One region of the Bacillus sp. ISL-35 genome, then DNA from elsewhere that is predicted to be linked to it. Evidence: predicted binding sites of a transcription regulator. Region 1 holds the regulator's gene; each other region holds the start of a gene.

Region 1 (8,223 bases):
CTATTATAAAATATATTGAGGGATAGCTTTTTGAAAGAAATAAAAGAAGCATCCCATAAGTTTTAACAACTTATGGGATGCTTCTTTTAGTTTTTACCAAGGGTGAGGCGATGATTACATCATGCCACCCATACCGCCCATGCCGCTCATGTCAGGCATTCCAGCACCAGCTGGTTCTGGGATGTCAGCAACTACTGCTTCAGTAGTCAGGAACATTGCAGATACGGATGCTGCGTTTTGAAGTGCAGAGCGTGTAACCTTAGTTGGATCAACGATACCAGCTTCGATCATGTTTACCCACTCTCCAGTTGCTGCGTTGAAGCCTGTGCCGACTTCTTCGCGCTTCAGGCGCTCAACGATGACTGAGCCTTCAAGTCCAGCGTTGTGTGCGATTTGGCGAACTGGTTCTTCCATAGCGCGAAGGACGATGTTTATGCCAGTAGCTTCGTCGCCTTCAGCCTGGATTCCAGCAACCTTGTTGTATACGTTAAGAAGCGCTACGCCACCGCCTGATACGATACCTTCTTCAACTGCAGCGCGAGTTGAGTTAAGAGCATCTTCAATGCGAAGCTTGCGTTCTTTCAATTCAGTTTCAGTAGCAGCACCAACCTTGATGACTGCAACGCCGCCAGCTAGCTTAGCAAGGCGCTCTTGCAGCTTTTCACGGTCAAATTCAGAAGTTGTTTCTTCCATTTGAATACGGATCTGGTTTACGCGGCTTTCGATTTGAGCGCTGTCTCCAGCACCTTCAACGATTGTTGTGTTTTCTTTTGTAACCACAACTTTAGAAGCGCGTCCAAGAGATGTGATAGTAGCAGACTTAAGGTCGCGTCCAAGTTCTTCAGTGATTACTTCACCGCCAGTCAGTGCAGCGATGTCTTCAAGCATAGCCTTACGGCGGTCACCAAAGCCAGGAGCTTTAACAGCTACTGCGTTGAATGTTCCGCGAAGCTTGTTGACTACTAATGTAGCAAGTGCTTCACCTTCAACATCTTCAGCGATAAGCAATAATGGCTTGCCTTGCTGTACAACTTGCTCAAGGACAGGAAGGATTTCCTGGATGCTGCCGATTTTCTTGTCAGTGATCAGGATATATGGATTTTCAAGAACTGCTTCCATCTTGTCAGAATCAGTTACCATGTAAGGAGATGCATATCCGCGGTCGAACTGCATACCTTCAACAACGTCCAATTCTGTAGTGAAGCCTTTTGATTCTTCGATTGTGATAACGCCGTCGTTGCCAACGCGCTCCATTGCTTCAGCGATCAATTGGCCAACTTCTTCGTCATCAGCAGAGATTGCAGCAACTTGTGCGATAGAAGCTTTGCCTTCGATTGGCTTAGAAATAGCCTTTAACTCTTCAACTGCTGTAATAACAGCCTTTTCCATACCTTTGCGGATGCCCATTGGGTTAGCGCCGGCAGTTACGTTCTTAAGGCCTTCACGGATCATTGCTTGAGCAAGAACTGTTGCAGTAGTCGTACCGTCACCAGCAACGTCGTTTGTCTTGCTAGCTACTTCAGCAACAAGCTTAGCACCCATGTTTTCGAATGCATCTTCAAGTTCGATTTCTTTCGCGATTGTTACACCATCGTTAGTGATAAGAGGTGAACCGAATTTCTTCTCAAGAACCACGTTGCGTCCCTTTGGTCCAAGAGTTACTTTTACTGCATTTGCAAGAGAATCTACCCCGCGAAGCATCGCGCGGCGTGCTTCTTCACTGAACTTAATTTCTTTTGCCATTGTAGAAAAACCTCCTCAGATTTTTAATATTTTTACGTTCTGTTTATAATCGCAGTGATTATTCTACTACTGCTAAAATGTCGTTTTCACGTAGGATCAGGTACTCAGTTCCCTGGTACTTCACTTCTGTGCCTGCGTATTTTGAGAAGATAATGCGGTTTCCGACTTCAACTTCTAGAGCAACGCGCTCACCGTTCTCAAGTACACGGCCAGTTCCAACAGCTACGACTTTACCTTCTTGAGGTTTTTCTTTCGCTGTGTCGGGTAAAACGATACCGCTTGCAGTTTTTTCTTCAGACTCAACAAGCTCGATAATAATGCGATCTCCTAGTGGCTTGATCAAGTGAAACAACCTCCTCAAATTATATGTAGATTATTTTTTATTAGCACTCGCCTCAATAGAGTGCTAACACAATTTATATAATAATGAATCTCGATTTTTTTTGCAAGCGTGAAGCAAAAATTTTTCATGAAATTTTACGATGATCCAGGTGCTGTCGAATGCTGTAGAAATCTCCTGCTGACGGCATCATTTACTGGCTTGGTAAAGGACATGCTTCTTCAGCGGACTGCCCTGATCTACTCTCGGGTGATGAAATGTTTTAACAGGGTTCATGCCGATTTTTCTCATGACATTGATAGAGGGTTTATTGATTTCAGCAGTAAAACTGACGACCTCGCTAAAGCCGAGCTCATTGAATCCATATTCCAGACAGGCCCTGGCTCCTTCTGTTGCATAACCTTGGCCCCACGCGTCTTTTTTCAGCCTCCAGCCAATTTCAATACATGGGGTGAAATCTGCGTCAAATGTTGCCCTATGAAACCCGATGAAGCCGATGAACTCTTTCGTTCTCTTCTCTTCAACCGCATATAGCCCAAAGCCGTATTCCTTGAACTCGGCAAGAATCGACTGATAAAACTTCTCAGTTTCTGCGGAAGATAAAACACGAGGAAAATACTGCATCACATCCTGATCTGCATTCATTAGGCAAAAGTGCTCTAAATCTGCCGCAGACCAGTTCCGCAAAATCAGTCGTGGCGTTTCCAAATAAATCATTTGTACCTCCAATTATTCTCAAATTGAAAATGGCACCTTAACCGGATACAGTAAACCCGAACAAGTAACTTTTTCATCCTGGCCCTACAATTTGAACTTTTAAATCATTTACTAGTAGAATAAAGAGAGTGTATATAGTAAGCAAAGCGGTCCCCGTATTTTATTTTACAGGCCAGCATATTATTACGTAAAATTTCAGAACATACATTTCTGCATTATTAAGGAGTTTTTTCAATTGAAAAAAGAATACTGGTACGTCCTTATTGCCTATATTGTTATGCAGCTTTCAAGTCTTGTCGGGGTGCCACTCATTGCTTTGATCGGTGCTGCGATGGGAAAAAGCCTGAATGAAATGCAAACCCTCGCGATTCCATACTGGCTCGTAACCAGCTTTTCGCTGACACTCCTGATCATCCTGCTGATTTTAAGGAAGGAAAGAAACATAAATGCTGATTTGCGCGAAGCATCTTCGCCGGCAAGCTCGGCGGCATGGGCATTCGCCGGGGTATTCCTGGCCCTGTTCGCCCAGTCGATTGCAGGCAGCATTGAAAGCATGCTTGGAATTGAGATGGGCTCGGAGAATACACAGGAAATCATCAAGCTGATTGAAAGGTTCCCGGTTGTGATCCTTGTCAGCTCGATCATCGGTCCGATTCTGGAGGAAATCGTCTTCCGGAAGATTATTTTTGGCAGCCTGCACAAGAAAATGAACTTCTTCTTGGCAGCCTTGATCAGCTCCGTCATATTCGCACTGGCCCATATGGAGCCGGAGCATGTGATCCTATACTCAGCAATGGGCTTCACCTTTGCGTTTCTATATGTAAAAACAAAGCGGATCATCGTGCCAATCATCGCCCATGTTACAATGAATACAATGGTTGTCCTGCTTCAATCCGTATTCAGGGAAGACATTGAGAGAATGATAAAAGAAGCAGAGAAAATTCAAAGCTTTATTGGGGGATTTTAAGTCATGAAGCAATCGCCTATGTTTTCAGGCATTGTCTACATCTTGTTAGGCAGCTTATTCACCTATTTCGCCATCCAGAATGTCAACGATACAGGCTGGGGATTTTTCAGTTATTTGCTCGTCCTGCTCGCCACCTTTGACTTCGGTTCCGGCATCAGGATGATTCTGTTTCATTTCAAACTTAAACAAATGCAGAAAAAATAGCTCCTTCATCGAAGGAGCCATTTTTTATTCTTCTGATTCACTGTCTGTCGGATAATGTTTCAAGAAATAAATCAATGATTGCAGTTCTACTGCCAAATCAATATGATGGATCCTGATCGAAGACGGCACATTCAGCCTCGCCGGCGTAAAGTTCAGGATTCCCTTCACATTCGCCTGTACAAGTCTGTCTGTGATCGGCTGTGCCACTGTTGACGGCACTGTCAGGATTGCCACCTGGATGCCTTCCTCAACCACAACCTTATCGAGATCATCCATGTGATAGACAGGCACATCGCCAATCTGCGTCCCAACCTTATCTGGGTCGACATCGAAGGCAATTTCAATTTTCGTATTATTGTTTTTGGAAAAATTATAATTCAAAAACGCCGTTCCCAAATTACCAACGCCAATCAGCGCAACCTTCGTGAGTTCATCCTGGTCGAGCGTCTTTCGGAAAAAAGTCAGCAGGTAATTCACATTATAGCCGTAACCCTTTTTACCCAAAGCCCCGAAATAGGAAAAGTCCCTCCTGATCGTAGCCGAATCCACTTTTACCGCTTCACTCAGCTCCGCGGACGATACCCTCTGCTTGCCTGAAGAATGCAAGTTCAATAAAAATCGGTAATATAGCGGCAAACGCTTAGCAGTTGCCTGCGGAATCTTCATAGCATCATTCGTCATTCTCCATCCTCCACCCTGTTCGTATTTCTATTTTAACTTCTCATCTCTCTTAAAATCGCCGTTTTTCCCGCCGGTTTTTTCCACGAGATAGGTCCTGCCGATCACCATGCCTTTGTCGACGGCCTTGCACATATCATAAACAGTCAGCGCGCATGCTGCTGCTGCTGTTAACGCTTCCATTTCTACCCCTGTATTCCCTTTTGTTTTAACAGCTGCAGCGATATTTAATATATAGTCATTACCATTTTGCTCCCAATCAAACGAAAGGTCAATGCCTGTTAATGGAATCGGGTGGCACATCGGGATGATCTCTGACGTCTTCTTGGCCGCCATGATGCCAGCAACCTGCGCGACTGCCAGTACATCGCCTTTTTTCATTTTATTTTCAGTAATCCTTACATATATATCTTCATTAACGGTGATGCTTGAATGGGCGACTGCCGTACGGACCGTCTCCGGTTTTTCACTGACATCGACCATCTTCGCTCTTCCCTCTTCATTAAAATGCGTAAATTCTGCCATGTTCAAGCTCCTTTCAACCAAATAATACACTATTTTCCCAAACTTGTGTGTGAACTTTGTTTCTATCTTCACATATAGAGGAGGAAATTTTTCATACCTTACCACCCATTGCAGGCCGCACATATTGCCGAGCCCATAGGATTGGGTTACACTATCCCTAAGGCATTAGAGGTGAAAAATAATGATTCTATTACAAGTCAATCAGCTATCAAAATATTTTGCGGCTGATCTTATTTTATCGAATATCAAGTTTGAAATACAGACCAATGACCGTGTTGCCCTGGTCGGCCGGAACGGGGCGGGAAAATCCACCCTGCTGAAAATCATTGCCGGCTATGAATCCCATGACGGCGGCGAGATTATCCGCCCGAAAGGAACATCAATCGGCTACCTGGCCCAGAATACCGGACTGGAATCCGAGAAAAGCATTTGGGATGAAATGCTGGCTGTTTTTGACCATCTGCACAGCATGGAAAAAGAACTGCGCCGGCTTGAAGAAAAAATGTCGGATCCTGGCATCCTGTCGAATGAGTCAGAGTATGAAAGAGTATTAAAGGATTATGACGTTTTGCAGGTCCAGTTCAAGGAAAAAGGCGGCTACCAGTACGAAGCGGACATCCGCTCCGTCCTTCACGGCCTGAACTTCCAGTCTTTTGATTATTCCACAAAAATCTCCACTTTAAGCGGAGGACAGAAAACAAGGCTTGCGCTCGCAAAGCTGTTATTGACTCGTCCTGATATTTTGATTCTCGACGAACCGACTAACCATCTGGACATTGACACACTTTCCTGGCTTGAGCAGTATCTCCAGGGCTATGACGGTGCGATTTTAATTGTTTCACACGACCGTTACTTCCTTGATAAGGTTGTGAACCAGGTATACGAGATTTCCCGTCACCAGTTGACGAAGTTCCCTGGCAATTACAGCTCGTATTTAGAACATAAAGCCGCAAATTATGAGCGCGACCTGAAGCTATATGAAAAGCAGCAGGATGAGATCTCCAAGCTGCAGGACTTTATCCAGCGAAATCTTGCCAGGGCCTCAACAACGAAACGGGCCCAGAGCCGCCGGAAACAGCTCGAGAAGATCGACCGGATGGACAGGCCGATGGGAGATGAAAAATCTGCTTCCTTCAGCTTCCAGATCGAACGCCAGAGCGGGAATGACGTCCTGAAGGTAAATACACTTGCTGTCGGCTATCAGAATGAAGTCGTCTCCGAAAATATATCTTTCAACCTTTCACGTGGCGACAGTACGGCCCTCGTTGGACCAAACGGAGTCGGCAAGTCGACCTTATTGAAGACCATTGTTGAAAAATTGCCATCGATTGCCGGCAATATTCAGTACGGCTCCAATGTTTCAATCGGCTATTACGATCAGGAACAGGCTGAACTTAGCTCGAACAAAAAGGTTTTAAATGAGCTGTGGGACGAGTATCCACTGAAATCCGAAAAGGAGATCCGCACCGTATTGGGCAACTTCCTTTTTTCAGGCGATGATGTGTTAAAAATCGTCTCGACCCTGAGCGGCGGCGAAAAAGCGCGGTTGGCACTGGCCAAGCTAATGCTGCAAAATTCCAATTTCCTTATTCTGGATGAACCAACAAACCATCTGGACCTGGACAGCAAGGAAGTCCTTGAGAACGCCTTGATCGATTATCCAGGCACCATCCTGTTCGTCTCTCACGACCGTTATTTTATCAACAGGATCGCCACCAAGGTCCTTGAACTCGACCGTGCCGGAGCAACAGAATATCTTGGTGATTATGATTACTACGTCGAGAAGAAATTAGAGCAGGAAGAACTTGAGGCACTGGCCAGACAGGCGGCCATAGCGGCTGGCACGATCAGCGAACCAGTCAAGCAGGACAAGACCTCCTACCAGCAGGATAAAGAGGCCAAGAAGCTCGAACGCCAGCGCAAACGTCGCATGGAAGAGGTCGAAGCGCTGATCGACAAGCTCGAGTCAGAGGTTGCAGAATACGAAGAATTGCTTTGTGATCCGGAAATATTCCAGGATCACGAAAAAGCAGGAGAAATCAATTCCAAAATCGAAACCGCCAAAGATAAGCTCGACGAACTGATGGAAGAGTGGACGGAATTGGCCTAGCAATGGAGAAACCGGGCATGAATTTGCCCGGTTTTTTGTATGTTATCCACAGAAATTTGTTGATTGTTTTCTAATGAATTTGTTTATTCGCTAAAAAGGGGTGTTTAATTGCAAAAATGCTGTATTTATTCGCAAAGCCAGCACTTTTATTCGCAAAATAATCCTGTTTATTCGCAAACTGGAAAATAACTAAGATTATTTCCAATTTGAAAACCCCGAGTTCCATCTCTTATTCACTAAAAAAAGTCCCGATTAAAAACCGGGACTTTTTGTTCACATAGTTATTCACATAGCAAAGACTGATTTATAGGTTATCCATAGACTTTTCCACATTATCCACAAAACAAGCTTTTTTTATCCACATTATGCACAATCATAAGCTGTTTTTGTTTACATATCCACAGAAGAGTCTGACAAAAATAATTTCTAACTGCGACTTTGGTTGTGGATAGTTATCTCCAGACCAGGATTTCCGTTCAATGTCAGTTCCGCTCTTTGCCCTTTATCGTACATCACACTTCCTGCGGCAGCAATCATCGCTGCGTTGTCTGTGCATAAAGACAGCGGCGGAATGACAATTTCCACATCCGAATCTGCAAATTCTGTGGATAATTTTGCTCTCAGGCCTTTATTAGCCGCAACACCTCCGGCTAGCAGAACTTGTTTCACATCATATTCTTTTACAGCCTTTTGCGTTTTCGTGACAAGTACATCAATGACACTCTCCTGGAAGCTTGCCGCCAGCTCTTCAGGGGCAATTTCTTCCCCCCGCTGCTGTGCGTTATGCACAACATTGATTACAGCTGACTTCAGCCCGCTGAAGCTGAAATCATAGGACCCTTCCTCCAGCCAGGCTCTCGGCAGGTCAATGGTTGCCTCTCCTTCATGTGCAAGCCTGTCGATATGCGGTCCACCTGGATACGGAAGATTCAGGGTACG
Region 2 (8,223 bases), on a different contig from region 1:
TCAAAGGCGTTAAAGAGCTGGTCTCCGCCACTTTCCGGCTGCAGTTTTTCATTTAGTCCTTTCAAGCTGGATACCGGGAAGAGATGCGGGTTCCTTATGCCGTACTGAACAAGCTGACCTTCTACATATTCCAGAACAGCATCCTGTTCTTCCTCTGAGTTCGCCAAATCGACTGCATTGACGATGAAGAACATTTTATCCAGTTCAAAGCTGTCCTTTACCCTGCCAAGCTGAATCAGGAATTCCCGATCCGCTTTTGAAAAGGCATGATTATAATAGGTGACAAAAAGTATGGCATCAGAATTCTTGATATAGTCGAAGGCAACTCCGGTATGGCGCGCGTTGATTGAATCAGCACCTGGAGTATCGACAAGAGTGATTCCTTCTCTTGTCAGCTCGCAATCATAATAGACTTCGATCCATTCAACAAAACATGATTTCTCCTCTTGTGCTACATACTCCCTGAAAGAATCCAGGCCAACGGATAACTGCTCACCGAATTTATCCCTGAAATGATCAAAGCCCTTCGCAAACGCCTGAAGAAAAGAGTAATGGGTCTTTTCTACAGCACTATAACCGCTGTCTTCCCATTTAATGGTTTTGATTTGATCGATCGCTCGCTCGAAATCTGTAATATTTTCGCCGAATAACCCAAGCGAACGCTCAAGTTCTTTCGTGAGTTCTTTATCCGTCTTGATTTTAACAATGACTGAACCATGTGGATGTTCTTGCGTCACTGGTTTGATTTTATTGATTGCTGCCGTTGTCGGGTTTGGTGATACCGGTAAAAGTCTCTCCCCTACCAGCGCGTTGGCAAATGAGGATTTTCCAGCACTGAATGCACCAAAAAGGGCAACAGTGAATTCCCTTTCTTTGATCCGAGCAGCTTTATCCTTCAATTCACGAGCAATTTTTTTGAGTCCAGGAATCCCTTCTATCTGTTCAGATGTGAAGTTCAACTTCCCTACCAATTTCTTTTGCACTTCATGAAATTGTTCTATATCATTACCTTCCTGCTCACTTGAAGATACCTGTTCCTTTACAGTTTCAACTTTTTCGTTTACGAGTTCCGGAGTGCCGGGATTCAGATTTTTGATCACTTCCGGCTCATCCTCGTCCGCATGGAAAAGTCTTAAATCCTCGTCTTGAAACTGAATTGGCTCTCCATAAAGAATTTCAGAAACTTGCCTGCTGTTCTCGGCCATTTTTTCCCTGATTGCGGACAAACCTGCCCAGGCATCCAAAAGCTTAACGTATTTCTGTTCCTTTTCGACAAGTTCATTCACTTGCTCATCATCATTGACTTTTACATATTGAAGGAACATCTCTTTAATTGATTCGAGCTCTTTTCGCGCAAGGTTTTTCAGAGCCTCAGCAACATCATTTGTATAATTCAGGACATAATCACCTGACAGTCTGGCGCCAGGCTTAACTGCTCCAGACAGCAATTCTTCACCAAAATCCACCTTGAAACCATTGGCAGCTGCCTGAAGATCTGGTTGTGATAATTGGTGCTTTTTAAATAGCTTTGTCAAAAAGTCCTTGATATGCCAATTCAGCTGCGATTGGACCTTTTCCTCCAGATCCTGATAAAAACTGGCCAATCTAGCCGCTCTTTCCTGTTCGGTTTTTTGTTTTGAAAAAAACAAGCCTACTTTAAAATCTGGCTGCCTCGCCTGCAGGTAGGATTCTGCCAGCTCCCTTGTCTGGAATGGCATAAGATATGCATTCTTCAGGATGTCATTTTGGCCGGACCTGAACTCTTGTTCCGGATCTTGCTCCATTTTAATTTTAGCAATCTGGCTTCTTATTTCGTCAAGTTCTTTTGATAGCTGCTGCCTGTCGCTTTCAGAAAGATCAGCGAGAATAGATTCATACTGGTCAATCTGAGCCGAAACATCCTGTTTTAGGCGGCTTAAATGATCCTCTGAGAGCTTCTCCAGGGACCTGAAGATGGAAACAGGCAAAATTTCCGCCCTTTTGCTTTTCCGCTCAATGATGAATTCACGAAGCTCTTCAAATTGGTTAAAGGGTGATTCAGGAACTTTCAACGACGTATAAAAAATGCCAGAGTGCTTTACTCCCCAGTCTGAAAAAGAAGCTTCCACACTTTCCTTAAATTGTTCGAAAGAGAGCTCGGCATCCTGATGCTTGTCAACCTGATTGATAATTAAATAAAGCTCTTTTCCTGCATCAGTCAGTTCCTTCGTAAAAAGAAAGTTCAGCTCTGATTGCACATGGTTATAGTCCATGACATAAAAAACAATGTCTGAAAGATGTAGAGCCGATTCTGTCGCTATCCGGTGGGCATCATCCGTTGAATCAATCCCAGGTGTATCCATGATGACAGCCTGCTGCAGGAATTCCGCACCGTTATGGCTGATTTCGATCGCCTGGATCTGGTCACCATCCTTACAATAGCCTTTGACCGTTTCATAATCATATGGAGCAGGATAAAGCGTGGATCCGCCGTTTTTGAAAAAGACCTTTGCATATTCTGCTCCTGATTTAATTTTCACCAGATTTGCACTGGTAGGGATCGGACTTGATGGCAGGATATTCTCGCCGATCAATTTATTGATCATGCTCGACTTACCTGCAGAAAAGTGGCCGCAGAAGGCAATCGAAAATTCCTCCTCAACCGCTTTCCTCCCCAGTTCCCTGACTTTTTCCGCACTTTCCCCATCTTGATTCGCTTTTAATAAATTATATAGAGATAATATCTTCCCGAGAAGTTTATGTTCTTGATGTGCTACAGTCTGGCCCATTCCTCAAACTCCTTGTGACAAAATTGTGAATATCTTTATTTTATACGATTTTTCGGTCTTTTCCTATAATTACATTATTTCCGGAGCAAAAAGAAAAACCCGGACATCATGTCCGGGCCGCGATTGAAATGATATTTTTTAATTTCAATGAGGTTTTAATACATTGCTCAATACATATTTCATAACTAAGGAGTAAGCAGCTATCGTCGAAACTACTAGCATGGAAACCATTTATACGACACCGTCCTTGAAGTTCTTTTGATTGAGAACTATTTTCATCCTAAGGAAAGTGTAGCATTATTGATTATCATTTTCAATGAGAAGAGGTTAATTGTCACACTTCTTTAACAAATTCGGCAGAAAACGCCGCTGATCGGTAAAAGCGGATTCATATTTTGTCAACTCTTTCAAAGCCTTTTCCTCAGCAGGAATCCTGATTGAAAGGATCAGGATGTTCAAAAGTGTGAAAAGTGCCATCGTAATATAGGCATTGAACATCAGGGGTATGACCAGGATTTCAATCGCGACGATCAGATAGTTTGGATGCTTGATGATTTTATAGGGGCCTCTCTTAACGACTTGTGCTCCGGGAAGGATGATGATTTTTGTATTCCAGAACCTTCCCAATGAAGCAAGTGCCCAGATCCTCATACCCTGGGCGAATAAAAACAGCGCCAACAGAACAGGCCAATAGTCTGACAGCTGTTTATTCAATAGCATCACTTCGGCAATAAGAAAGAGAAAAAAAGCAGTATGGATCGCCACCATAGCCGGATAATGACCCTGCCCGAATTCCATTGCCCCCTGGCTTTTCATCCAGGCCTCGTTTCTTCTGGCAATCAAAAGTTCCATTATTCTCTGGAAAATAATCAATCCGACAAATAGATAGAATAGCACGTTACTCCCACCTCATTAACAGCAGCTCCGAACTAAACCCTGGCCCAAGGGCGGCTCCCAGGCCAAGATCGCCCTCCTTAGCAGATTCCATGAATCTTTTTAGCACATAAAATATTGTCACGGACGACATATTCCCGAATTCTTTCAGGACGTCAAGCGAGGTTTTAGTCATGTCTTCCGGCAGTTTCAATGCTGAAACATAGGCATCAATAACCTTCTTGCCGCCAGGATGGGCAATGAAGTGGTCAAGGTCCCGAACATCCAGTCCATTTGTGTTCAAAAACCTCAGTACATTGGGCTGAAGCCAGCTTTCAATTATAGTAGGTATATCCTTTGAAAATACAACATAAAGACCTTCATTTTTCACATCCCAGCCCATGACATCCTCCGAATCTGGCATTGTCGTAGATTGAGTTCCAACTATATTTGGAGCTGCATTCTTTTTGATGACTTTTTCATAGCCAGAATCATCACCGCAGACAAGAGCACATGCAACTCCGTCCGCAAACAGAGAAGTCCCGATCAGGTTGCTTTTTGACCGGTCATTTCGCTGGAAAGTCAGGCTGCATAGCTCGATAGACAGTACGAGGACTTTTGCCTTTGGGTATGCAAGGCAATATTCATAGGCACGCGACAATCCTGCCGCTCCGCCTGCACATCCGAGGCCCCATATCGGAATCCTTTTAGTATATTGTGAGGACGGCAGGACATTCATGATTCTCGCATCAATGCTCGGCGTTGAGAGCCCTGTACTGCTGATTGTAAAAATAGCGTCGATGTCTTCAAGATGGATTTCATTTTTCAGGAAATCACCATTCTTCAAACAGCTTGTGATTGCCTCCGCACCAAGCTTTACAGCCGATTCGATATACGCATCATTTTTTTCCTCAAATGTATGGTCTACTTCGAACCAGTCCAGATCCCTGGCAAAATGGCGCTTCTCAATCTGGCCATTCTGGAATACAGAAAGCAGACGGTGTATGTCCTTAAAGGACTCTTTAAATAACTTTTCGGCAAAGTCCATGACTTTCTCCTGCTCAATTGAATACGGCGGAACAGATTCTGCGATGGATATAATTCTGGGCATGACAATACTCTCCTCACATATATGTACGGTTACTTTTTCCATTTACCCGGAGAGTATGCAGTCAAACAAGCATTGATTGAAAACGAAAAAAAAGCTCCCCCCGTGATGGAGGAAGCCTAACGTTTTGAAGGAGTTGCTGTGCAAGTTCATTATACAATGCCGTTCAGTCCAGTACATTATAAAATCTTTACCAGTTGACATACCAGCAGAGGGACTAAAAGTTGTGATCACGTCTCCGCAAAAAACACGTTCCCATTCTCTGATAGGAGCACGTAATGAGGATGTCCTATTTAAAAACCATGAATGGTCATTCCCCCGTCAACAAATAAGGTTTGTCCTGTTACATAATTTCCGGCGTCTGAGCTTAGGAAGACGACTGGCCCCACTAGCTCCGGCAGCTCCCCGATCCTTTTCAATGGTGTAACGGCGAGGATGTCTTTCACATATGCTTCATCTTCTAAAAGCTTTTCAGTCAAGGGTGTCTTGAAATACCACGGGCCAATGGAATTTACATTGACGCCGTATTGGCCCCATTCCATTGCAAGGACTTTTGTCATCTGCATGAGAGCTGCCTTTGTTGCGGCATATACGACGCCTGTCCTGAGAGCCACCTGGCCGGCTACTGACGCAATATTGATGATTTTTCCGCCGGAGTGCTGGTTTTTCATGATGCGGCCAGCTTCCTGGGACATCATGAAGGCGGATTTCAAATTGGTGTCCATAATCTTTTGCCATTCCTCATCCGTCGCATCCAGAGCTTTAGAACGAATATTCATTCCTGCATTATTTACAAGAATGTCAATCTTTCCCCATTTTGATTCAATCTCAGCAATCGCAGTATGTATTTGTTCCCTTTCCGTTACATCCGTCGGAAGTACAAGAGCTTTCTTTCCTAATTCCTCAATCAATCCTGCAGTTTCGGTGAGGTCTTTTTCCGTTCTGGCAAGAATTGCAACATCAGCGCCGGCTTCAGCCAGCCCGACCGCCAGTGCTCTGCCAATTCCCCGGCCTGCACCCGTGACTATTGCCGTTTTTCCGCTTAAATCAAATGAAGGTAAGAACATTCCTATCAGCCTCCCTATTTAAAATTTCTTTCATTTTACCATAGCGCAGCTGCCTTTTGTTGTATGTACACCTAAACAAAAAAAAGCACCCTACCTGGTGCTAGTTGTTCTCATCTGGCTGCTTCTGCACTTCAATCCAGATCTGTTTTTCGGCTGCTTCCCCGCAATTCATGCATATCCTTTTTTCATCATAAATAAGTCGGCAATGATCACAATAATACTTCTGCAATGATTTCACTTCCCGAAAAAATGTTCTTTCTGCCAGTATATTAAGTTCAATCGGAATGGTGATACTTTTTAAGACTTGCCTTCTTCAAATGTCAAGCTTCCCTGTCACACAGCAGTTTCTGCATTTGGCTATATGCTCACAATTTCACAATTTTATTTTCACAGATTATTCACATTTACCCCTCGCAGCATGTGACTTAAATCACTGTATTGACGCGTTTTCACCATTAACATAGTAAATATGTCAGGTATGAACAATTTGTGAACTGTCCGAAACCATATTTACGTTTCCAAATTGTTTTGTATGATGAAAGTGTACTTATCAATTTATCAATGACTTAAATTATGCGAAGGGAGTGGACCGGGATGGCTCAGCCTGGAATCGGGAAGAAAACCCATACAAAGGTGGAAGATCGATCTTCCTTGAAAGGAACACTTGCATCCGTTTTCTTATTAGGATTCTTTTTGATTGTCACTTGGTTAGGCGTTTATTTCTTATTTGTAGATCGTTTTTAAGAGAGACCAAAAGGGGAGAAAGAAGTTATGCATATTCATAAATTTGAGAAAATCTGGCTTATCTTCGGGATAACGACATTGATCGTCTTCCTGACTGTCATCGGGGTCAGCGCTTTTTACCTGGGAAACCAGCCGCCGAGCTGCCTGGCAACGATTAATCCTGAAAAGGTTGATTCGCAGGCTCCATTCAATGAACCTGGCTTAAAAAAGGTTGAAGGAAAAGAGTGGGATTACGAACTCGTATACGTTGCATCCGCATTTTCATACAACCCTGGACAGGTGGAAGTTCCACTAGGAGCAAAAGTCAAAGTAATCGCTACAACTAAAGACGTCATCCATGGTTTCGAAGTTGCAGGAACCAATATCAATATGATGCTCGAGCCTGGCTTCATTAGTGAATATGTCACTACATTTGACAAGGCTGGCGAATATCTGATTGTTTGTAATGAATATTGTGGGGTTGGCCACCACACGATGACGTCTAAAATCGAGGTGGTAGAATAATGAATACAAATTCAATGAATCCAAAAGTTGACCGCCGTGACGGAAAACTGTCCATGGCCCACTTTTATGTCGCTTTCACAGCACTTGCCATCGGCGGGCTGGCAGGACTTCTGCAGACACTTGTCCGTTCAGGGAAATTCCAATTGCCTTCATGGACTGGGTATTACCAGATCCTGACGATACATGGTGTCGTACTTGGGCTTGTTTTAACAACATTTTTCATTATGGGATTCCAGCTCGCTCTTGTGAGTAAAACATCTGGAACCTTCACAGACAAACAGCGCCTGACCGGATGGATTGGTTTCTGGACCATGACCATTGGTACAGTAATGGCTGCGATCATGATCCTTACTAACCAGGCTTCTGTCCTGTATACTTTTTATGCTCCATTACAGGCGCATGCACTCTTTTACCTTGGTTTAACACTTGTGATTGTCGGAAGCTGGATTGACGGTGCCGCCATCATCATGGCTTACGCTGCCTGGAGAAAAGCAAACCCTGGAAAGCCTAGTCCGCTGCTGACTTTCATGTCACTTGTTAACACACTCATGTGGATTGTGGCAACAATCGGTGTCGCAGCAACTGTATTATTCCAACTGCTTCCTTGGTCATTGGGCCTTGTAGATCGCGTTGACGTTTTGGTCAGCCGTACATTGTTCTGGTACTTCGGTCACCCGCTTGTGTATTTCTGGCTATTGCCAGCCTACATGGCATGGTACGCAATCGTTCCTAAGATCATTGGCGGAAAAATTTTCTCAGACTCATTGGCAAGGATGTCCTTCATCCTGTTCCTGCTGTTCTCGATTCCGGTAGGATTCCACCATCAGCTGATGGAACCAGGTATTGATCCGGCATGGAAATTCCTTCAGGTAATTTTGACATTCCTGGTTATCATTCCGTCACTTATGACTGCGTTCTCACTTTTTGCAACTTTTGAAATGTTTGGGCGTTCGAAAGGCTCTACGGGTCTTTTTGGCTGGGTGAAAAAGCTTCCTTGGGGAGATGCTCGCTTTGCGGTACCATTCATCGGAATGCTTGCTTTTATTCCTGCAGGTGCTGGCGGTGTCATCAACGCTTCCCACCAGCTGAACCAGGTAGTGCATAATACAATCTGGGTTACTGGCCACTTCCATTTGACTCTGGCAACATCTGTCGTTTT
Region 3 (8,223 bases), on a different contig from region 1:
GTTTGCCAGTTTCTTTAATAAACTCCTCATGAACGACGTGAATTCCACCTTCACCCTGGACAATCTCAATCATGACGGCTGCTGTATCGGAATCAATTTCATTTTTTAGAGCTTCCAGGTCATTGAATGGCAAGTGAACAAAGGTTTCGAGCATATTCCCGAATCCATGCTTGATTTTTTCCTGCCCTGTCGCCGCCATGCCAGCAAACGTACGCCCATGGAAGGATTGCAGGAACGTAATAATCTTCTTCCTTCCAGTGGCTTTTCTCGCCAGTTTTATTGCTGCTTCATTGGCCTCGGCACCGCTGTTGGCAAAAAACACACAATCCAAACCGGAGGCTTTCACAAGTTTCCTGGCCGCTTCCTCCTGGATGCTTTGTGGAAAAAGATTTGATACATGCCAGAATAATTCCAGCTGTTCTTTGATAGCGTGTTCAACAGCTTCAGGGCGATGGCCCAGATTGCATACACCGATTCCTGAAGTGAAATCAAGATATTCACGTCCATCTTTCCCATGAATGACCGACCCGCTTGCTTTCTCTGGCTCAATCTCCCATCTCTGGTAAGTGGGGAATAAATGACTCATTTTAACACTCCTTCCTGTGCGGCAATCGCGGTTCCATGCCAGCAGTTATTTTTATAGAATGGCTTTTTGCCAGAAATGATCATCGCTTTCTCTACACCGGCAGCTGTGGCTGATAATGCTGAATTCACCTTTGGTACCATCCCGCCATAAATGCTTCCATCAGCAATATAGTTTTCTATCTCAAGATCGGTTATTTCGGAGATCAGCTCGCCGTTGATCAAGATTCCATCGACATTGGTCACAAAGGCACAGCGCTCGGCATTCAGAGCTTTTGCGATGGATGCAGCAGCGTAATCACCATTGATATTCAGCTTGCAGCCATCCTCCGAAATTCCGATCGGAGTAATAACGGGAATATAACCCGACTCAACTGCCATCTTGATCAGGTCAGTATTTACCTTGTTGACCTTCCCTACATAACCCAGCCCTTGTTTATCGATATAGTCGGCCTGCAGGCAGGACCCGTCGCTCCCATTAATACCAAGAACCTTGAATCCTTGCTTCATCAAGATGCCGCACAGCTGCCTGTTCGTCTGGCCTGACAGGACCATTTCAACGATTCCCATCGTTTTTTCGCACGTTACTCTAAGTCCATCCTTGAAATTCGCATTGATGTTATATAAATCAAGCATTGAATTGATCGCTGGCCCGCCACCATGGACGATGACCGGATAATATCCGTCTTTCATCAATTCTTTAAGACTCGTAAAGAATGGTTCATCAAGTTCGCCCAGCACACTTCCGCCGCATTTTATGACTACAGTTTCCAAAGAATCCGCCCCTTTAAGTCCGATAGCTTGCGTTGATTTTCACATAATCATATGAAAGGTCACAGCCCCATGCCATTCCTTTGCCTTCACCAAGATGGAGATCCACGAAAATTTCCACCTTGTCATTCATCAAGTACTCTCTAGCGACTTCTTCGTCGAAAGCAATCGGTGTACTTCCCTTCAGCATTATGATGTCACCAAGCGAAATGTCCACGGTATCCGAATTTACGCTTGCCTGGCTCTGGCCGATTGCTCCAATAATCCTTCCCCAGTTGGCATCTGCACCATAAACCGCGGTCTTGACAAGGTTAGAACCGGCGATTTGCTTGCCAATGATCCTTGCCTCTTCATCAGACAATGCACCGGATACGGATATTTCGATCAGTTTTGTCGCTCCTTCCCCATCCCTGGCGATTTGTTTTGCAAGGCTGGCACAGCTTTCTTTTAACAGTTCAACAAATAGGGGCCATTCAGGATGCTCAGGATTCAGCGGTTGATTCCCGGCAGCTCCGTTTGCCATTACAAGGACCATATCATTTGTCGATGTATCGCCATCGACAGTGATCTGGTTAAAGGTTGTATTCGTTACTTCTTTTAGTGCGTAAGTCAGATCTGCACTTGATATATTCGCATCTGTCGTTAAAAACCCGAGCATCGTAGCCATATTCGGATGAATCATGCCGGAACCCTTGGCTGCTCCTCCGACCGACACTGTCATTCCGTTAATCTCGGCTGAATAACAGGCGTGTTTCATGACTAGATCGGTTGTCAGAATCGCCGTCTGGAAATCTTTTGCATCTTCGGAATCTTTTCCGACAGCAAGCTGTGCGATTCCCGCTTCAATTTTTTCCATTTGCATGAATTCACCGATGACTCCCGTGGAGGCTACAGCTACATGATGTTCAGGAATCGCTAATTTTGCGGCTGCCAGTGCCCTCATCTTCAGTGCATCACTATATCCCTGTTCGCCTGTGCAGGCATTCGCACATGCACTGTTGACGACAACGGCCTGAAGAACTCCTTCGCTGGCAATGCTCTCCTGAGTCACGGCCAGAGGAGCAGCCTGGAAATGGCTTGTCGTGTACACCGCAGCACAGCTTGCCGGTGCCTCACTGACAATCAGTCCTAAATCAAGCTTGTTATAGCGCAATCCCGCATGAATTCCGCCGCACTTGAATCCCTTTGGAGTCAAGATCCCGCCTTCCGGAATTTCTTTGATTAACTTCTGGTCTGTCAAAGCCTGGTACATATAATCCTCCTTTATGGATACAGGGGCATCAGATTAAGACCCGCCGTTTCATCCAATCCAAACATAATATTAGCGTTCTGGACAGCCTGCCCTGCAGCACCTTTCATTAAATTATCAATAACCGAAACAATCGTCAGCCTTCCAGTCCTGCTGTCAGCATGCAAGCCGATATCGCAGTAATTCGAGCCTTTCACTTCTTTAACGGCCGGAAAGATTCCTTCCTTCCTGACTCTTACAAAAGGGTGGCGAGAGTAGGTTTCCTCATATAAATCCAGTAATCTCGAAGTATTCCAATCTTCCTTAAGGTTCATATACATAGTGGTCATGATCCCTCTCGTAACCGGAATCAGATGGGTGCTGAAGGTTATTTTCACCTCTTCACCATTCCAAAGACTTAGCTGTTGTTCAATTTCCGGGATATGCTGATGTTCGTTCACTTTGTAAATTTTGAAATTTTCATTCAACTCAGCATACAAAGTGCCCAATGAAGGCGACCTACCAGCCCCTGATACGCCGGATTTTGCATCAATGATCATACTTTTTGGATCGATCACTTTTTCCTTCAAGACCGGCGCGAGCCCAAGAAGCGCTGCTGTTGGATAGCAGCCTGGGTTGGCGAGAATGCTTGCATGGGCAATTTGCTCTTTGTTCCATTCGCTGAGGCCATACACAGATTCGGACAGAATCGAATCGTCAACCGGTTCATGCTTATACCAATTCCTATAAGTATCAGAGTCTTTTAATCTCAGGTCTCCGGACAGGTCAATGACTTTAATATCTTTGTTAAAAAAGCTTTCGACAAGTTCTCCGGAAACTTTCGATGGTGTTGCCAGGAAGACAATGTCTGCTTCCTCAACGATTTTATCTGGATCGATGCTGGTAAGGACTTTGTCAAAAATGCCTGACAAATGGGGATACTCTGCAGAAACAGGCTTTTCATCCCGTGTTGTATGTACTGACTGAATGCTGAAAGATGGATGATTGTTAAGTATACGGATCAGCTCCCCGCCCCCATAACCTGTCGTTCCGATTATAGCTGCCTTCACGTTTTTCCTCCTTTCACAATATGCATAAATAAACATCTTTTTTTATAATTATTAGTAAAGTTCTTCTTATTATAAAAACTAAATTATAAAAAGGCAACTAAATTATTAACAATATGTGAACATTTCACAATTAGATTGATGATTTTGTATGCTTTACAATATAATTATATTAATATCAGATACGGACGGGTGTATAGATCCCTTAATAAGGTGGTAATCACATGTTGACGGCTGCAACCTTGTCACCAAATATGAATAAGCTGTTTGAAAAAGTCCATAGAATCAAAAATATTGATAAAGGAAGCTTCCTTTTTGAAGAGGGAAATACTGCGAATGAGTTGTACATTATCCAGAGCGGTAAATTTCAGGTCAGCAAAATGATCCCAGATGGGCGTGAGCTGACAATCAGAATGTGCTCTGCTGGTGAGCTGGTTGGAGAATTGACATTGTTCAGTCCGGCGTCGCAGCATATTTTGAACGCCAGGGCTTCTGAAAGCGGGAGCGTTGCGGTCATTCAAAAAGACCGGCTCGAGGACGAAATCGGAAAGGATAGCGGATTGGCACTGGAACTCGTTAAATGGCTTTCCCTGCAGCACCGCAAATCCCAAACAAGGTTCAGGGATTTGGTCCTTCACGGAAAGAAAGGTGCATTATATTCTACTCTGATCCGCCTGGTGAACAGTTTTGGCGTAAAAACCGAAGACGGCATGAAAATAGATGTATCTTTGACAAACCAGGAACTCGCAAACTTCTGCGGCACCTCACGAGAAGTCGTAAACCGCTTATTGAGCGAGCTCAGGAAACAGGATATCATCTCCATCGACAAAGGCTATATAACCATACATGCGCTCAATCGGCTAAAACGGGAAATCGACTGCGAGAATTGCCCGATTGAAATATGTAATATCGAATAGAGAAAGCCGCCAGAACTCTGGCGGCTTTCCTTTCTTTTATAGGATTGCGAAAAGCATAATGATAAAAAACAGTGCTGCGTTTATGATTTCATATATTCCCACCTTCATGACGCTAAGCGGCCTGCCGTAAAATACGATGGCTCTGATCAGGCTTGGTATTGCCGCAACGGCGACAATTGCTTCTCCTGCTGCCAGCCACAAAACCGGGACGAGAAGATGATAGGTCCAGGAGATCCACTTGAATTGACTGTTTTTCTTTTCCCGGATCATCGTTTTCACATAGAAAGTGCTTCCTGTGAAAAACAGAATGCATGATGCAAAGACGAGAATACCCTGCTGATTGATTTCTGCACCAGGCAGATAACTGCTTGCCAGGCCAGCGATGGAAAAAACAATGATTGCACTGAGATCATTCATCAATGCCCTGTCTTTATTTTTGGCCGAGAAATAGGCGTTAAGGATGAAAAATGGAATCATCGCAAACCCAAAGAACACAATCGATGGTGTCGTGAATAATGGGACCATCAAGAATACTAAGGATGGGAGGATATAAATCAGTGCCCATTTGCGATAAAACGGGATTTTCTTTTTCTTGAACATCAACAGAAGCGGATATGTTCCCAAGTATAGTAATAGCCACCCAATAAAAAACGGGATATGCTGCCAGACGATTTCACTTGCCGCTGCTCCGAGCCAGAAAGGGATGATCAACATCGCCCAGGCTCCATGCTGTTTTGGCATAAATAATTTCATGAATGAACACTCCCTTTTGGTTCCTGCCTTAACTATAAAACAGCCGGAAGATATTATAAGTGAAACACATCACATTTTGGCGGCCCCTTTTTCAACTGACACCGAACTGTCAAAAAAGAGGCACTAAAAATAAATAAGCTGCACACCATAGGTTAAATTCAATAACCAATGGCGTGCAGTTCAAGAGTTCATCCTCTTTTCTCAACCTGAAGCTTGAGATAGATTTTCTTCAAATATAGATGCGGCTTCAAAAGATAATAAATTTCCTTTGTGAACGCCAGACTTAACAGGAATAAAAACACAACGACAAAATGGATCTTTGAGAGAATGGAAATTTCCAGGATCAAGCTCATGTCTGGCTGCAGCTGTGCGAGACTGATCAGCCACCTTAACAGGAGGACCGGTTCATCTGCCATGCTGCTCGAAAGCATGATGGCAATCCCGGTCGCTGTACTCGCAGCCATCATGATTTTTACCACCATCAGCAAAAGCCTCCCTGCTGTTGAGCGTGCCTCCTCATCCCTTGATGCATCATATCGCCAGACTATGCCCATCCCAACTATGGCAACTACCGTATATGGGTAGACAATCCATAAAAAAATCTGCAGCATTTCCACTGCTCTCACCTCACAAAAATTACACAATCATCGAACCCCATTAACATTCTAACTGTGCAACTGTGAAGTGACAGTGATAAAAGTCGCCCAACCAGTCAAATTTGACATAAAAATAGGTGGAAAGACGAACTTTCCACCTAAACATGATTAAGTATATAATCAAGAACCCAAGTCACTCCCCTGTCATCTTCCCTTTGAAAGACAGGATAGGCACAATCTTTCAATAAATTGGCCAGATTCGGATCATGATAAAAAACCACCTTGATATTGGCAAGGACATTCAATAACTCTAAATCTGCTTCGTCCCTCAGGAAGACTGCTTTTGGATAAGCCTCTTTTTTGTAACCTTCTATCAGGATGACGTCTGTCTTGAAACAGGATAAAACGTCTATTTCTTCAGACAGGGACCATTGCCCATTTTCCGCTTGAAGGACGAGCCTGCCTCCGCCTTCAATAAGGGAGACGGCTGCTCCTGCGCTCACATGGCATCCGGAATCCTTCTCTTCTGCTATATCCGGTTTACCTCCATGTCCATGGTGTTTGATGGTGGCAACCTTCAGGCCAGCTGCAGATAGCTGCTGGATCAGGCTGAGGCTGAGTGTCGTCTTCCCGCTGTTCTGATATCCTGCCACCTGGAACAGCACCGGTTTTACCAAGGCCAGTCACTGCCAACATGGTCCTCGAGCATCAGGACCTCGACTTCAGTTCCTTCTTCGAAACCTCTTGTTCCACCCGGAAGAATCATAAGTGAATTAGCACCCGCTAAGCTCATGATGATATTCGATTTATCAAGACCGCTCGGTGTTACTACCAGCTTGCCATTTTCGATTGTCAGGGCACTCCTGACAAATCTTGTGAATGGATTTGCCTTAGGGAAATTGGCATCCAGAATCGCCATTTCCTTCCTAAGATGCGGTTTATCGGTAAACAGCATCGTCCTGATGATCGGCCGGGCGAACAGCTCAAATCCTACATAACAGGCAGAAGGGTTTCCAGACAGGCCAAACAACAGCTTGCCATCCATCTGGGCAACCGTCGTCACGCTACCGGGACGCATCGCTACCTTATTGAACAGGACTTCCGCTCCAAGCTTTGCATAAATTTCCGGCAGATAGTCATAATCCCCTACGGAAACTCCCCCGGTCGTAATAAACAAATCCACTTCCTCAATCGCTTTGCTTACTGCATCAAAGCAGGTATCAAAGTCATCAGGCAGCTGGCCGAAATATCTAACTTCAGCTCCTGCCCTGAGGATCTGTGTGGAAATCATATATGAATTGCTGTTGCGGATTTTTCCCGGTTCAAGCGGCTCATGGACATCAAGCAGTTCCGTGCCGGTTGCATAAAGGCCAATCACCGGTTTTTTCGCAACGGGGACCTGAGCATAGCCAAAAGTCGCGAGCATCGCCTGGATTCCAGGATTGATGAACGTACCTTTTTTGACCAGCACTTCCCCTTCCTTTGCATCCTCACCGCGATAGGAAACATTGTCTCCTTTATTATGCTTGCGTTTCGTCTCCATATATTTTTTACCATCACGCTCGACTTCCTTTACCAGTTCAAGCATGACCACAGCATCGGCGCCAACTGGCATCTGGGCCCCAGTCATGATCCTGACAGCCTGGAAAGGTCCAAGTTCTTTATCCGTAAGCATTCCTGCTCCGATATGGTCCACCACTTCAAATTCGACTGGCTGGTTTTGGGAAGCTTCCGCTGAATCGACTGACCTGATTGCATAGCCATCATACGGTGCTCTGTCAAAATGCGGAACATCACTAGTCGCTTTCAGATCCTCTGATAAATAGCGTCCGTAACTCTCATTGATTGAAACATATTCAGTGGAGCCACTCTTCTTGTGCTCCATTACTCTCTTGACTGCCTCTCCGATTGGGATAGGGTTCCTTTTTTCTAACATATAATCAGCTCCTATTGCAGGCTTAACTTTAATTGATTACCCTTTTCATTATAAGAGTAATGTAAAAATGAATACATAACAAACCTCACAGTATTCTCTCATAAAAACTTTTAAAAATATGTAGATTTTTTGTGAAGTGTGATACACATCACCAAGTAGTAACTACTTTTCCTTTATGCTGAGTATGTAAACAGTATACATTTTTTATTGGAGGTCTTTTAAAATGAAAATGCCTTTTGATCAACATTCACTAGTTAAAGATATTGTCAATATATTCCCTCAATCCAGTGATTTATTCAAGAAAAACAGACTAGACTTTTGCTGTGGCGGCAATCGCCCTCTATCAGAAGCTGCACTGGAACAGGAACTTGAT

Evidence for each region. The regulator Rex, encoded in region 1, represses fermentation and respiration genes when NADH is low (regulators of the CRP and FNR family bind a similar motif). The targets are predictions, from matches to a motif close to TTGTGAAATATTTCACAA.
Region 2: J7E38_RS02130 (cytochrome c oxidase subunit 2A) is a predicted target of Rex. The motif match lies at 6,178-6,195, and genes of this name have one in related genera.
Region 3: J7E38_RS04165 (YwiC-like family protein) is a predicted target of Rex. The motif match lies at 5,376-5,393, and genes of this name have one in related genera.

Annotation. Positions count from the first base shown of each region.
Region 1 covers NZ_JAGGQK010000025.1:2,870-11,092, reverse strand. Annotated here, with positions in the region: gene groL (chaperonin GroEL) at 115-1,743, opposite strand; gene groES (co-chaperone GroES) at 1,802-2,086, opposite strand; gene J7E38_RS22310 (GNAT family N-acetyltransferase) at 2,273-2,800, opposite strand; gene J7E38_RS22305 (CPBP family intramembrane glutamic endopeptidase) at 3,036-3,767, shown strand; gene J7E38_RS22300 (YdiK family protein) at 3,771-3,971, shown strand; gene J7E38_RS22295 (redox-sensing transcriptional repressor Rex) at 3,996-4,652, opposite strand; gene moaC (cyclic pyranopterin monophosphate synthase MoaC) at 4,680-5,174, opposite strand; gene J7E38_RS22285 (ABC-F family ATP-binding cassette domain-containing protein) at 5,356-7,284, shown strand; gene tsaD (tRNA (adenosine(37)-N6)-threonylcarbamoyltransferase complex transferase subunit TsaD) at 7,711-8,223, opposite strand, start outside.
Region 2 covers NZ_JAGGQK010000001.1:405,573-413,795, reverse strand. Annotated here, with positions in the region: gene J7E38_RS02150 (dynamin family protein) at 1-2,768, opposite strand, end outside; gene J7E38_RS02145 (isoprenylcysteine carboxyl methyltransferase family protein) at 3,096-3,665, opposite strand; gene J7E38_RS02140 (type III polyketide synthase) at 3,667-4,752, opposite strand; gene J7E38_RS02135 (SDR family NAD(P)-dependent oxidoreductase) at 5,043-5,816, opposite strand; gene J7E38_RS24030 (hypothetical protein) at 5,917-6,045, opposite strand; gene J7E38_RS02130 (cytochrome c oxidase subunit 2A) at 6,411-6,560, shown strand; gene J7E38_RS02125 (cytochrome c oxidase subunit II) at 6,588-7,064, shown strand; gene J7E38_RS02120 (b(o/a)3-type cytochrome-c oxidase subunit 1) at 7,064-8,223, shown strand, end outside.
Region 3 covers NZ_JAGGQK010000002.1:185,544-193,766, reverse strand. Annotated here, with positions in the region: gene J7E38_RS04190 (acetylornithine transaminase) at 1-586, opposite strand, end outside; gene argB (acetylglutamate kinase) at 583-1,356, opposite strand; gene argJ (bifunctional ornithine acetyltransferase/N-acetylglutamate synthase) at 1,370-2,605, opposite strand; gene argC (N-acetyl-gamma-glutamyl-phosphate reductase) at 2,617-3,651, opposite strand; gene J7E38_RS04170 (Crp/Fnr family transcriptional regulator) at 3,873-4,565, shown strand; gene J7E38_RS04165 (YwiC-like family protein) at 4,602-5,318, opposite strand; gene J7E38_RS04160 (respiratory nitrate reductase subunit gamma) at 5,507-5,929, opposite strand; gene mobB (molybdopterin-guanine dinucleotide biosynthesis protein B) at 6,073-6,591, opposite strand; gene J7E38_RS04150 (molybdopterin molybdotransferase MoeA) at 6,585-7,850, opposite strand; gene ric (iron-sulfur cluster repair di-iron protein) at 8,074-8,223, shown strand, end outside.